DNA from 3 places in the Amycolatopsis sp. NPDC049159 genome. Region 1 is predicted to be linked to each of the others. Evidence: riboswitches for the same ligand, from Rfam matches in the RefSeq annotation. Region 1 holds a riboswitch; each other region holds the start of a gene.
The links. A riboswitch is a leader RNA that binds a small molecule or an ion and turns the genes downstream of it on or off. The one in region 1 is predicted to bind S-adenosylmethionine.
Positions count from the first base shown of each region.

Region 2: another riboswitch for S-adenosylmethionine. It lies ahead of AB0B33_RS37920 (aminotransferase class V-fold PLP-dependent enzyme); the one in region 1 lies ahead of thrC (threonine synthase).
Region 3: another riboswitch for S-adenosylmethionine. It lies ahead of AB0B33_RS43945 (ATP-binding cassette domain-containing protein); the one in region 1 lies ahead of thrC (threonine synthase).

Region 1 covers NZ_JBEZDL010000005.1:11,240-15,842, forward strand. Annotated here, with positions in the region: gene AB0B33_RS10860 (ComEC/Rec2 family competence protein) at 1-1,673, shown strand, start outside; gene thrC (threonine synthase) at 1,716-2,981, opposite strand; SAM riboswitch class I at 2,994-3,127, opposite strand; gene holA (DNA polymerase III subunit delta) at 3,276-4,256, shown strand; gene rpsT (30S ribosomal protein S20) at 4,314-4,574, opposite strand.
Region 2 covers NZ_JBEZDL010000025.1:47,137-51,739, reverse strand. Annotated here, with positions in the region: gene AB0B33_RS37935 (RluA family pseudouridine synthase) at 1-138, opposite strand, end outside; gene lspA (signal peptidase II) at 135-731, opposite strand; gene AB0B33_RS37925 (hypothetical protein) at 809-1,426, opposite strand; gene AB0B33_RS37920 (aminotransferase class V-fold PLP-dependent enzyme) at 1,443-2,843, opposite strand; SAM riboswitch class IV at 2,883-2,997, opposite strand; gene AB0B33_RS37915 (potassium/proton antiporter) at 3,263-4,603, opposite strand, start outside.
Region 3 covers NZ_JBEZDL010000038.1:58,184-62,786, reverse strand. Annotated here, with positions in the region: gene rsmA (16S rRNA (adenine(1518)-N(6)/adenine(1519)-N(6))-dimethyltransferase RsmA) at 28-879, shown strand; SAM riboswitch class I at 1,006-1,096, shown strand; gene AB0B33_RS43945 (ATP-binding cassette domain-containing protein) at 1,310-2,323, shown strand; gene AB0B33_RS43940 (MFS transporter) at 2,377-3,771, opposite strand; gene AB0B33_RS43935 (helix-turn-helix domain-containing protein) at 3,876-4,409, shown strand; gene AB0B33_RS43930 (4-(cytidine 5'-diphospho)-2-C-methyl-D-erythritol kinase) at 4,419-4,603, shown strand, end outside.

The DNA of each region.
Region 1 (4,603 bases):
ACACGAGCGCGTTGTCACCGCGCGTCGAGCAGGAGTTCGTCACCGCCGGCCTCGCCCACCTCACCGCGGTCAGCGGCGGAAACCTCGCCGTCGCCTGTGGTGCGGTCCTGCTGCTGCTTCGGTTGCTGCGGCTCGGGCCGCGGCTGTCGGCGGTGGCGGCCGGAGCCTGCCTGGCGGGGTTCCTCGTCCTGGTCGGGCCGGAGCCGAGCGTGCTGCGGGCCGGGGTCATGGCGGCGGTGGCGTTGCTGGCGCTGGCGCTGGGCCGGCGGGGTTCGGCGTTGCCCGCGCTGGCGTTCGCGGTGTGCCTGCTCGTGGTGGTGGATCCGGCGATGGCCACGGACTTCGGGTTCGCGCTGTCGGTGTGCGCCACCGCCGGGCTGGTGCTGCTCGCGCCGCGCTGGGCCGGCGGGCTGGTCCGCCGCGGGGTTCCGCCGGGCGTCGCCGAAGGACTGGCGATCCCGCTGGCCGCCTTTCTGGTGACGTCGCCGGTGCTCGCGGGCATGGCGGGCTCAGTGAGCCTGGTCTCGGTGCTGACCAACGTCCTCGCCGCGCCGGTGGTGGCCCCGGCGACGGTGCTCGGCGTGCTGGCGACGGTCACCGGCCCGTGGTGGCCGGGTGCCGGGGAGTTCCTGGTGCACCTCGCCGATCCCGAAGCCCGGTGGCTGATCACGGTGGCCCGGCACGGCGCGCGTGCGCCGGGTGCGGTCATCGCCTGGCCGGGAGGCTGGTGGGGCGGGCTCCTCGCCGCCGCCGTCCTCGCGGTGCTGGTGCTGGCCGCCCGGCGACGGCGGGTGCGGTTGCTCATGGCGGTGCTGGCCGCCGGCGCGTTGCTCGTGCTCGTGCCGGTCCGGGTGCTGGCGCCGGCGTGGCCGCCGCGGAACTGGGCAGTGGTCGAGTGCGACGTCGGCCAGGGCGACGCGGTGGTGCTGGCGACCGCCGAAACCGGGCGGGCCGTCGTCGTGGACACCGGGCCCGAACCGGGGCCGGTCGACGAATGCCTGCACCGGCTGGCCGTCGACCGGATCCCGCTGCTGGTGCTGAGCCACCTGCACGCCGACCACATCGGCGGGCTGGCGTCGGTCTTCGACGGCCGGGCGGTCGGCGGGATCGCCGTCGGGGCGGGGCGGGCGCCGGAGTGGGCGTGGCGGCAGGTGGCTGCGGAAGCGGCCCGGCAGGCGGTGCCGCTGGTGGAGCTGAACCCGGGGGAGCGGCTGGCCTGGCCGGGATTGTCGCTCGACGTCTTGGGGCCGCGGTACGTACCGGCGCGCTCGGCGGGGCAGGACGGAACGACCATCAACAACAGCTCGGTCGTGCTGCGGGCGGAAACGGCGGCGGGCCGGGTGCTGCTGACCGGCGACGTCGAGCTGGCCGCGCAAGCCGACCTGCTCGCCGACATCGGTGACCTGAAAGCGGAGGTGCTGAAAGTCCCCCACCACGGTTCGCGTTACTCGCTGCCGTCTTTCCTCGCGGCGGTGGCGCCGCGGGTGGCCTTGGTCAGCGTCGGCGCCGGCAACACCTACGGCCACCCGAACAAGTCCACAATGGACACATTGACGGCGCTCGGCGCGCTCGTCACGCGGACCGACGTCGACGGCGACACGGCGGTCGTGACGGACACGGCGGGGCCGGCGGTCGCGCGCCGGGGCGAGCCTCGTGGCCCGCCGCGCCGCTGAAACCCGGGGCACGCCTCGCGGCGCGCCCCGGGCCGGCGGACGTCAGTAGCCGAGCGCCTTGTTCACGGCGGCGGCCGACGGGGGCACGATCGCCTTGGGGCCCACGTGGTTCTCGATCGCGTCGAGGGTCTTGAGGCCGTCGCCGGTGATCAGCAGGACGGTCTCCGCGTCCGGGTCCAGCTTGCCCGTCTCGATCAGCTTCTTCGCCGTGGCGACGGTGACGCCGCCGGCCGTCTCGGTGAAGATGCCTTCGGTGCGGGCCAGCAGGCGGATGCCTTCGACGACCTCTTCGTCGGTGACGTCCTCGATCGCGCCACCGGTGCGGTTGACGACGTCGAGCACGTAGGGGCCGTCGGCCGGGTTGCCGATCGCCAGCGAGCGGGCGATGGTGTCCGGCTTCACCGGCTGGACGACGTCATGGCCGGCGCGGAACGCGGCCGACACCGGCGAGCAGCCGGTGGCCTGGGCGCCGAACACCTTGTACGGGCTGGCGTCCACGAGGCCGAGCTGGCCCAGCTCACGGAAACCCTTGTCCACCTTGGTCAACTGCGAACCGGAGGCGATCGGCACGACGATCTGCGAGGGGATGCGCCAGCCGAGCTGCTCGGCGACCTCGAAGGCCAGCGTCTTCGAGCCTTCCGAGTAGTACGGCCGGACGTTCACGTTCACGAACGCCCACTTCGGGTGCTCGCCGGCCAGCTCGGTGGCGAGGCGGTTGACGTCGTCGTAGTTGCCGTCGACCGCGACGAGGTCGCCGTCGTACACGGCGGTGGTGAGGATCTTGGCGCGCTCGAGGGACTTCGGGATCAGCACGACCGACCGCCAGCCGGCGCGGGCCGCGGCGGCGGCCGTCGCGTTGGCCAGGTTGCCGGTCGACGGACACGCGAGCACCTCGAAGCCGAACTCGCGGGCCGCGGCCAGCGCGACGGCGACGACGCGGTCCTTGAACGAGTGCGTCGGGTTGCCGGTGTCGTCCTTGACCCACAGGCGCTTGAGGCCGAGTTCCTTGGCGAGGCGGTCGGCGCGGACCAGGCGGGTCGCGCCCGGCTCGGTGTTGGGGATCTCTTCGACGTTGGACGGAACCGGGAGGAGTTTCTTGTAGCGCCAGATGTTCTTGGGGCCGGCCTCGATGTCTTCGCGGCGGACGCGGCCGAAGTCGTAGGCGACCTCGAGCGGCGAGAAGTCTTCGGCGGAGACGAATTCGGGGGCGAGCGGCTGCCGGTGGCCCTCTTCCTTCGACACCAGCTCGACGGCGGGACCGAGGTCCGGGGTCTTGGTGGTGGAGGTCGTGCCGAGGGTTGCGGTCATCGCGAGGTTCCTTCCTCATCTGCCCCGCCGAAGCGGGCCGGAATTGGCACCGTGGTCGTCAGCTACCCCGCGATCGCGGGATGACGGGCTGTACGCCGGTTGCCGGGGCTTCGTCGGGCCGTTCCCTCTGCCCCTCTGGATGAGCGGTATTCAGTTGTCGGTGCGCGCACGCCGGGTTTCCCCGGGGCGGGCTGCCTCGCCTACACCGTACGACATGGTGCTCGAGCCGTGCCATGGTGTCCGCTCGACATCACCGGAGCGGGCGCACCGCGGCGCGGGTGAGAGGATTCGGGGGTGACCGCGCAAGCCACCGCCCCGGCCCCGCTGCACCTGGTGCTGGGTGACGAAGAACTGCTGATCGAGCGGGCCGTCCGCGAGACGCTGGCCGCCGCCCGCGCGATGGACGCCACGGCCGAGCTGACCCGGGTCCGGGTGTCCGATCTCACAGCCCCCGAGCTGGCCGAACTGGTGAGCCCGTCGCTGTTCAGCGAGGGCCGCGTGATCGTCCTCGAATCGGCGCAGGACATCTCGCAGGAGCTGGCCGACGCCGTGGCGTCCTACCTGAAGGACCCGGCGGAGGGGGTCGTGCTCGTCGTCGTCCACACCGGGGGCGGCCGCAGCAAGGCGGGCAAGACGCTCCCGGCGTCGCTGAAGAAGGCCGGGGCCGAGATCACGGAGTGCCCGAAGCTGACGAAGCCGGCCGAGCGCGAGCAGTTCGTGCGGCACGAGGTGCGCCGGGCGGGCGGCAAGATCGACCCGGCCGGGGTCGCCGCGCTGATCGACGCCGTGGGCTCCGACCTGCGCGAACTCTCCTCGGCGGCCAACCAGCTGGTGGCCGACACGGGCGGGACGATCGACACCGACGCGGTCCACCGGTACCACCGCGGCCGCGCCGACGTGACCGGGTTCGCGGTCGCGGAGAAGGCCGTCAGCGGCGACCGCTCGGCGGCGCTGGAGTCGTTGCGCTGGGCGATGCAGCTGGGGGTCCCGCACGTCCTGGTGGCGGACGCGTTGGCCGACGCGGTCCGCACGATCGCGCGCGTCTCGGGGGCCGGGCGCGGCAACCCGAACCAGCTGGCGGGTGAGCTGGGCATGCCGCCGTGGAAGATCCGCAAGGCGCAGGGCCAGTCCCGCGGGTGGAACCAGGACGGCCTGGCCACGGCCATGCGGGTGGTCGCACGGCTGAACGCCGAGGTCAAGGGCGTGGCGGCGGACCCGGGCTACGCGCTGGAGCGCGCTGTCCTCGAGGTCGCGGCGGCCAAGGGCGACCGCTGACCCCGGACACGGAGAAGGCCCCGGCCGGAGCCGGGGCCTTCCCAGAAATCAACCAGCTCAGAGCGCGTTGACGCGCTTGGCCAGCGCCGACTTCTTGTTGGCGGCCTGGTTGGCGTGGATGACGCCCTTCGAGACGGCCTTGTCCAGCTTCTGGGCGGCGTCGCGCTGCAGCTCCGTGGCCTTGGCCTTGTCGCCGGCGTCGGCCGCTTCGCGGACCTTGCGGATCGCGGTCTTCACCGAGGACCGGATCGCCTGGTTGCGCTGACGCGCCTTCTCGTTCGTGGTGATGCGCTTGATCTGCGACTTGATGTTGGCCATGAGGCAACTCCTGCTTTCACTCGGTGAGA
Region 2 (4,603 bases), on a different contig from region 1:
ACGGCCGTCGAGCAGCACGTCCCCGGACTCGGCCAGTTCGGCGACGACCGTGCGGGACAGGCCCAGCAGCTTGGCGAGGCCGGCGTCGACCCGCATCCCGTCGAGCCCGTCGGGCACCGGGAGCATCCGCGAGCTCACGCCTGCTCCTCCTGCGTCTTTTCGATCTTCTTCTTGTCCTTGGTCGACGTGCCGTCGTAGTCCTTGCCCAGCAGGGACAGCAGCACGATCAGCGCGCCGCCGACGCAGATCGCCGAGTCGGCGATGTTGAAGATCGCGAAGCCCTTGCCGTTGGGCGCGAACGCCGAGATGAAGTCGACGACGTGGCCCTGCAGCCCGCCGGGCGCGCGGAAGATGCGGTCGGTCAGGTTGCCGGTGGCCCCGGCGAGCACCAGGCCCAGGCCGATCGCCCAGCCGATCGAGCGCAGCCGCCGCGACAGCCAGATGATCGCGATGACGACGGCGAGCGCGACCAGCGCCAGCACCCACGTCATGCCGGTGGCCATCGAGAACGCGGCGCCGGGGTTGCGGATCACCTGCAGGTAGATGAGCCCGCCGAGGATCTTGACCGGCTCCTTGCCCTCCAGGTTGGCGGTGACCAGGTTCTTCGTCACCAGGTCGATCGCCCAGAACACGACGGCGATCGCGAACACCCAGCCGACCCGCCGCTTCGGCAGCAACGGCTTCGCCGGGACCTCGGGGTTCTCCGGGGCGTCGGCAGCCGGGTCGGGCACCGCCTCTTCGGGCGCGGCGGTGTCGGGTTCGGAACGGCTGGGCTCGGTGCTCACCGGTCCATTGTCCACGGCGCTGGTCAAGCGGTGTCGCGGCGGTGCCGGAGCAGGGCGGCGAAGGCGGCGGCGAGCAGGACGAGCGCCGCCAGCAGCACGCCCACGAGGTCCGCCGAGAGCACGACGGCCACGAGCGCGAACAGGGCCGCGGTGACCAGGAGGAACACGCTGCGTTCGTACGCCGCGAGCACCAGCAGGCCGAGGGTGGCCAGCAGCGGGCCGCGCAGCCCGTCCCCGAGCCGGAACTGCCAGGACCCCACCAGGTCGAGCAGCGGGACGGCGAGCAGCGCGCCGAGCGTGCCGAGGACGAACCACCCGGTGCGGGCCGGGCGCAGCGCGAGGGCGTACCAGACGGCCGTGCCGGCCACCACCACGAGCAGCGCGACCAGCCACACCGGCCCGGCGGGCAGCTCCGCCCCCGCGGCGTAGTAGGTGTCCTGGGTGAAGAACTGCGTCGCCGGGTAGCCCGTGCCGCCGACGCCGCCGGTGCCGAGGTGCTGCTGCTCCAGCGGTCCGGAAACGAGGTTCACGGCGTCGCCCTCGGCCGGGCTCCGGCGCGACAGCAGCCGCACCACCGCCGCGCCGATCAGCGCGAAACCCAGCAACGCCAGCGGAAACCAGAAACGCGGTCCTCTCCCCATCGGGCCAGGCTAACGCTCAGCAGAACGGCGGGAGCTCCCGCGGGTCGCCGACCGGCGCCCAGCGGCCGTCCACCTTCGCGTACTCCCAGTCCGCTCCGCGCGCGACGATCCGGCGCAGCGCCAGCAGCACGCGGTCGACGTGCTCTTCGGTGCTGCCCAGGCCGAGGCTGACGCGGATCGCCTGCTGCCCCTCGCCGCCGGCGACGGCGATCAGGCGCTTGGCCGCGATGTGGGCGCAGAAGGCGCCGTCGCGCACGCCGATGCCGTACTCCGCGGACAGGACCGCCGCGAGCCAGCCCGGGTCGAACCCCGCGACGGTGAAGCTGACCGTGCCGACGCGGTCGACCGGCGCGTCGAACAGGCGCAGTTCGGCGCAGCCCGGGATGCTCTCGAGTCCCTTGCGCAGCCGGGTGAGCAGCGCCTGTTCGTGCGCGACGACGGCGTCCCAGTCGCGGGAGAGGGTCTCGCACGCGACGCCCAGCGCGTACACGCCGACGGTGTTGGGCGAACCGGCTTCGTGGCGCTCGGGGCCGTCGTTCCAGACGACGGCGTCTTCGGTGACGAGCTTCGTCGCGCCGCCGCCGGCGAGGTACGGGCGCGCGGCGCGCAGCCAGTCCGCGCGGCCGATCAGCGCGCCGGCGCCGAAGGGGGCGTACAGCTTGTGGCCGGAAACGGCGACGTAGTCGACGTCCAGGTCCCGGATCGAGATCCGGCGGTGCGGCGCGAGCTGCGCGGCGTCGAGGGCGATGCGGGCGCCGTGCTTCCGCGCCACGGCGGCGATTTCGGCCACCGGGAGCAGCTCACCGGTCACGTTGGACGCGCCGGTGACGACCACGAGCCGGGGCCCCTGCGGGGAACCCGCGAGTGCTTCGTCCACAGCGGACACTGCGGCGAGACGCGTGCGCGGGGCCGGGATCCGCCGGACGTTCGGGCCCTGCCACGGCAGCAGCGCGGCGTGGTGCTCGGTGTCGAAGACGACGACGGTGGTGTGCCGCGGCAGGCTGCGGGCGAGCAGGTTGAAGGAGTCGGTGGTGTTGCGGGTGAAGACGACGGTGTCGGTCCGGCGGGCGTCGACGAACCGGCGCAGGACGTCGCGGGTGCGCTCGTAGAGCTTGGTGGAGACCTGCGAGGCGAAGCCGGCGCCGCGGTGGACGCTGGCGTACCAGGGCAGGAACTCGTCGACCTTGGCGCGGACGGCGTCGAGGCAGGGGGCGCTCGCCGCGTGGTCGAGGTTGGCGTACCCGATGGTTTCGCCGGTGACGAGCGGGACGCGCAGCGCCGCGCCGGCGACAGTGGGGATGCCCTGCGGGGCAAGGAATTCGGTGCCACGGGCGGCCGGGGCGGTGGCGAGACCCGGTTCGGCGGCGTGCGGGGTTCCGGAAGTCGTGGCGCTGGTGCGGTCGATGGCGAGAGTCATCGGGGTGCCTCCTCGGCGGTCCGGGGGACCCCGGCGAGGGGCCCGCGCTTGCCCGTCGCGGGACGCGACCGGCCCGGTCTTCACCCGGGGCACCCCACCGCGGTAGGAGGGTTGCCGGCCAGCAAGCCGGGGCTTCGCGCTGGCACTCATGACCTGGCACAGAAGGTAACCGAGAACGCGCCGGGTGGCCAACCCCCTCCTCACATTCTGAGACGCCGTTCACAGCGCGCCCTGGTCAGAGCTTCGCGCGGAACCGGCCGGGCAGCGGGATCACGGCGTCGTCGGCGAGGTGCGTCGCGGTGCCTTCGTACTGCTCGGCGTGGTCGAGGGTCACCCAGTGGCCGCCGGCGCGGTGCTGCAGGTGGCCGGTGGCGGCGAGCGGCGCGGGTAGCCACCCATGAGAACGAGAGCCGGCCGCGTCAGCGACCCGACTCGCCCTTCCAGCGGGCCAGGCGCCCGGCCCGGTCGACGGCGCGCAGCCGGAGCTCGACGGCGTCGCGCACCGCCGACGTCGTGACCACCAGCAGCTGGTCGTGCTCCTGCAGCCGGCTGGTCTTCTGCGGGGTGAAGCCCGCTTCGCCGCGGACGACCAGGCTGACCGTCGCGCCGACGGGGAGCCGCAGCTCGGAGAGGTACACGCCGTGCAGCTTGGACCCGGGCTGGATGCGCACCTGCAGCAGTTCGGCGCCGAGCTCGTCCAGCGGGGCCGAGTCGACCTCGATCTCGTGCGCCTCGGACTTCTTCGCCAGCCCGAGCCAGCGCCCGAGCGGGCCGAGCGTCGCGCCCTGCAGCAGCGTCAGCACGATGACCAGCACGAACACCGCGTCGACCAGCCGTTGCGCGCCGGGCACCCCGTGCGACAGCGGGATCATGGCGAGCACGATCGGCACCGCGCCGCGCAGTCCGGCCCACGACAGGAACGCCTGTTCCCGCCACGGCAGCCGGAACGGCAGCATCGCCAGCACGACCGAGATCGGCCGCGCCAGCAGCAGCACGACGGCGCCCGCGACCAGGCCGGGCACGATCGCGTCGAGCAGCCGGCCCGGCGAGGCGAACAGGCCGAGCAGCACGAACAACCCGATCTGGGCCAGCCAGCCCAGCCCCTCGGCGAACGAGAGCGTGTCGGAGCGGTGCGGGAGCCGCGAATTGCCGAGCACCAGCGCGGCGACGTAGGTGGCGAGCAGCCCGGACGCGTGCAGCAGCTGCCCGGACGAATACGCCACGACGCACACTGCGACCGTGGCCAGCGGGTACAGGCCGGTCGCCGGCAGCGCGGCGCGGCGCAGCGCGATCCCGCCGAGCCAGCCGAACGCGAGCCCGATGGCCAGGCCGGCCGCGAGCTCGTAGACCACGAGCAGCGGCAGCGACCAGTCCACAGTGGTGCCTTCGGCCAGCACGACGACGGCGATGTAGGCCGGCGCGTCGTTGATGCCGGACTCCAGTTCGAGCGCGCCGGTGAGCCGTTTGCCGATCCCGGCCGAGCGGAGCACCGAGAACACCGCCGCCGCGTCGGTCGAGGCGAGCACCGCGCCCCACAGCAGCGCGATCCGCCAGTCGAGGCCCAGCAGCCAGTGCAGGGCCGCGCCGGTGACCGCGACGCTGACCACGACGGACACTGTGGACAGTGCGATACCGATGCCCAGCGCGGGTTTGACGGCCGACCACCGCGTGGTCAGCCCGCCTTCGGCGAGGATCATGACGAGCGCGGCGAGGCCGAGCGACTGGGTCAGCTCGGGGTTGTCGAAGCGGATGCCGAAGCC
Region 3 (4,603 bases), on a different contig from region 1:
CCGGAGTACGGTCGGTAAGCTCGCCCGGTGGTTGAACTGTTGGGACCGGCCGAGATCCGGGCGCTGGCGGCCGAGCTGGACGTGCGGCCGACCAAGAAGCTCGGGCAGAACTTCGTGCACGATCCCAACACCGTCCGGCGGATCGTCGAGCTGGCGAACGTCACCGAGGACGACGTCGTCCTCGAGGTAGGGCCCGGGCTCGGGTCGCTGACGCTGGGCCTGCTCGCCACCGGGGCGCGGGTCGTCGCCGTCGAGATCGATCCCAAGCTCGCCGCGCGGCTGCCCGAGACCGTCGCCGAGCGGGGGGCCGAAGCCGCCGGCCGGCTGACCGTCGTCGGGGCCGACGCGCTGCGCGTCAAGAACGCCGACCTGCCCGGCGAGCCGACCGCGCTCGTCGCCAACCTGCCCTACAACGTCGCCGTGCCGGTCGTGCTGCACCTGCTCGCCGAAGTGCCCTCGCTCGCCTCCGGGCTCGTCATGGTGCAGACCGAGGTCGCCGAGCGGATGGCGGCCGGGCCGGGCAGCCGGATCTACGGCGTCCCGAGCGTCAAGCTCGCTTGGTACGGTCCCGCACGGAAAGTCGCCGCGGTGCCACGGTCGGTGTTCTGGCCGGTGCCCAACGTGGATTCCGCGCTCGTCGCCTTCGAGCGCGCCGCCACCCCGGCGTCCGAAGACCGGGACGGTCTCTTCTCCCTGGTTGACGCCGCTTTCTCACAACGCAGGAAAACGCTTCGCGCCGCGCTCGCGGGCTGGGCGGGCTCGGCCGAACGGGCCGGGGAGCTCCTGACGGCCGCCGGGGTCGACCCGAAGACCCGGGGCGAGCAGCTCGACGTGCACGCTTTCGCCCGGATCGCGGCACGCGCGCGGGTCCACCACTGAATCCACCACAGTGGAGGCGGTGAAAAACGCACGTTTCGGCCGTCACCCCGTGACTGCGACACCTCCAGTCGTGTGATGTGGGCCAACGGGCTTGCTTTCGCTCCGTGGGATCGGCTTAACTCAGTACGTCCATCCCGAGCGACCGAGAGACCTGGCTCGTCGAAGTCGCAGCAACCACCCTCCACAGGGCAGGTGCTACCGCCAGGACCGATGGAGGCCGTTTTCGATGAAGAGGGTAGCTCGCCCCCTGCTGTTGACCAGGCGCCGCGTTGTCGACGAAGGCCGCCGCTCCGTCTCCGCATGTCGACGCTCGCGCTGAGCTTCGTCTGAGCCGACACACCCCTTCTTCACGCACCGTCCACTGAGGACGGACACTCGCTTGCGGCCGGGCGCGCCCTCGTGCGCTGCGCCCTGTTTTTCTGGAGCTATCGTGATCACGGTCGAAAACCTGTCCAAATCCTTTGCCACCAACGGAGATTCCGTCGTCGCCCTGCACGACGTGAGCGTCGAGGTCCAGGCCGGCTCGCTGTTCGGCGTCGTCGGCCCGGCCGGTTCGGGCAAGTCCGTCCTGGCCCGGTGCATCGCGCTGCAGGAGCGCCCCGACCGCGGCGTCGTCCGGCTGGACGGCCTCAACACCGGCACGCTCGACGGCCGCCGCCTCCGCGAGATCCGCCGTCAGCTCGGGGTCGTTTCGACGAAGCCGGAGCTGATCGCCGAGCGCACCATCGCCGGCAACATCGCTTCCCCGCTGGAGCAGCTCGGCGTCGACGGCCCGCAGCGCCGCAGCCGGGTCGGCTCGCTGCTGGACCTCGTCGGCCTGACCCCGCGCGCCGCGCAGCGTCCCGGTGAGCTCACCGCGGGTCAGCTCCGCCGCGTCGCGGTCGCGAAGGCGCTGGCCGCCGCGCCCGCCGTGCTGCTCGCCGACGACCCGACCGCCGGGATCGACCCGGAGGAGGCCGGCTCGGTGCTCACCGTGCTCGACCGCGCCCGCTCCGAGCTCGGCACCACGGTCGTCGTCACGACGCCGGACGCGGGCGTCGTCCGCCGGCTCTGCGACGACGTCGCGGTGCTGGAAGACGGCACCGTCGTCGAGCGCGGCACCGTGCTCGACCTGATCTCGAACCCGGGCAGCCGCACCGCGCAGGCGCTGCTGCCGGCCATCGAGACCTCGCGCTCGCAGTCCTCGCGCTACGACCGCGCGGTCGACGTCGTGCTGGTCGGGTTCGCGTCGGTGGGCGCGCTGCTGCCCGAGGCCGCCGGCCGCTTCGACGTCGAGTTCGCCACCATCGGCGGCGGGCTGACCCGGATCGGCGACACCCCGGTCGGCCGCTTCCGCCTCGGCGTCCGCGGCGAGCGCGCCGACGCGGCGCTGGCGTGGGTCGCCGAGCGCGGCGGCCACGTCACCCAGACCGCCCGCGGCCCCCAGGCCGTCGTCGCCGCCTGATCCCATCTGTCGTGAAGGCCACCTCGAGGAATTCGAGGTGGCCTTCACGGCGTTCAGCGGGAGCCGCGCGGGAGGACGAGGAACGCGGTGAGGGCGGCCGCGGCGACGATCGCCGCCGCCCAGGCCGACGCCGTCGTGTAGCCGTGGACGATCGCCGTCGGCGTGGTGAGGCCCGCCGAGGCCGCGGTGGCGATGGTGTTCAGGGCGGCCGTGCCGAGGGACGCGCCCACCTGCTGCGACGTCGTCACGAACGCCGAAGCCGCGCCCGCGTCCCGCGCACCGACGTCGCGGGTGGCGACGTTCAGCACCACCGGCATGCACAGCCCGGCCCCGACGCCGAGCAGCAGCTGCATCGGCAGGACGACCCCGGCGTAGGACGCGTCCGGCGTCAGCCGCGTGGCCGCCACGAGCCCGCAAGCCAGCACGGACAACCCGCCCGCCAGCAGCGGCCGCGGGCCGACGCGCGGGAGCAGCCGTCCCGAAAGCTGGGTCGACGTCAGCATGTTCGCCCCCAGTGTCGGCAGGAACGCCAGCGCCGCGGCGAGCGCGCCGTAGCCCATCACGACCTGCAGCTGGTAGGTCAGGAACAGGAACATCCCGAACGCGCCGAACGAGGCCGCCCCGATCGTCAGGTAGGCGACGGCGCGAGCGCGGTCGCGCACCACCGCGAGCGGCAGCAGCGGGTGCGGGTGCCGGGCCTGCCGGCGCACGAACCAGCCGAGCAGGAACAGCGACAGCACGAGGAAACCCAGCACCGGCGGGGAAAATCCCTGAGTGGCCACTTCGGACAGTGCGTGCACCAGCAGCACGACGCCGCCGCAGCTGAGCGCCGCACTGGTCCAGTCCAGCTGCGTGTCGCGGTGCGCGGCCGTCGGCGGCACGGCGAACCAGGCGCCCAGCCCGGCCAGCACGGCGACCGGCACGTTGACGTAGAGGCTCCAGCGCCAGTCGAGGAACTGCGTGAGCGCGCCGCCGACGGTGAGGCCCAGCGCGGAGCCGGACATCATGATGGCGCCGAAGATCCCGAACGCCTTCCCGCGTTCGCGGGGGTCGGTGAAGGTGAGCGTCAGCAACGACATCGTCGACGGCGCCAGCAGCGCGGCGAACACGCCCTGCGCGGCGCGGGCGCCGATCAGCCAGCCCGCCGACGGGGCCGCGCCGCCGACCGCGGACGCCACGGCGAACCCGGCGATGCCGACGAGCAGGGTGGTGCGGCGGCCGAGCCGGTCGGCCAGCCGCCCGCCGAGCAGCAGCAGGCCGCCGAACGCCAGCGTGTACGCCGAGATCGTCCACTGGCGGCCGGTGCCGGACAGGCCCAGCGCGCGCTGGGCCGACGGCAGGGCGATGTTCACGACGGTCGTGTCGAGCACGACCATCAGCTGGGCCAGGCCCAGCGCGGCGAGCGCGAGCCAGCGGCCCGCGACGCGCTCCGGCGCGGTGGTGGTCACGGTGAACCCCCGAGGTAAGCTGCAGATGCATTGCTTGTCGACCGACAAGCAATGCCAAGCTAAGTGATTACTAGTCGGCCGTCAAGTAAGTTGAGGGGTGGAGCATGGCCGGGCGACGCACCGACACGCGCGAACGCATCCAGCGCGTCGCGCTCGAGCTGTTCGCCGAGCAGGGGTACGAAGGCAGCTCGCTGCGGGAGATCGCCGAGCGGCTCGAGGTGACGAAAGCCGCGCTGTACTACCACTTCCGCACGAAGGAGGACATCGTCACGAGCCTCCTCAAGGACTGGGGGACGGCGCTCGACGACCTCCTCGAGCGCGAAACCCGGCCCGAGGAGCTGCTCACCGCGTACGCCGGGCTGGTCGAAAGCAAGTTCGGCCCGGTCATCGGCCTGGTGCAGCGCAACGCGACGGCGTTGAAGGCCATCGCCGCGGGCGCCGGGCTCGCGGACCGGATGCTCCGCCTCCACGAGCTGCTCTGCGGCGGGTCCGACGCCCCCGAAGCGAGCCTGCGCGCGCGGCTCGCGCTGGTCGCCGTGCAGCTCACCAGCGTCGAAGGCGGCCCGGAAACCCCGCCGGACGTCGCGCTCGCCGTCGGGCTCGACATCCTTTCTCCTGGTCGGAACGCGGACACGTAGGCTGGTCGGGTGCTCGCCGTAGTTCCGCCCCCAGTCACCGTCCGGGTCCCGGCCAAGGTCAACCTGCACCTTTCGGTCGACGACCTGCGCGAAGACGGTTACCACGAGCTGGTGACCGTGTTCCAGGCGCTGTCGCTGACCGACGAAGTGACAGTCGCGGTCACCGACGACCCCGGCATCGAGGTCTACGGCGA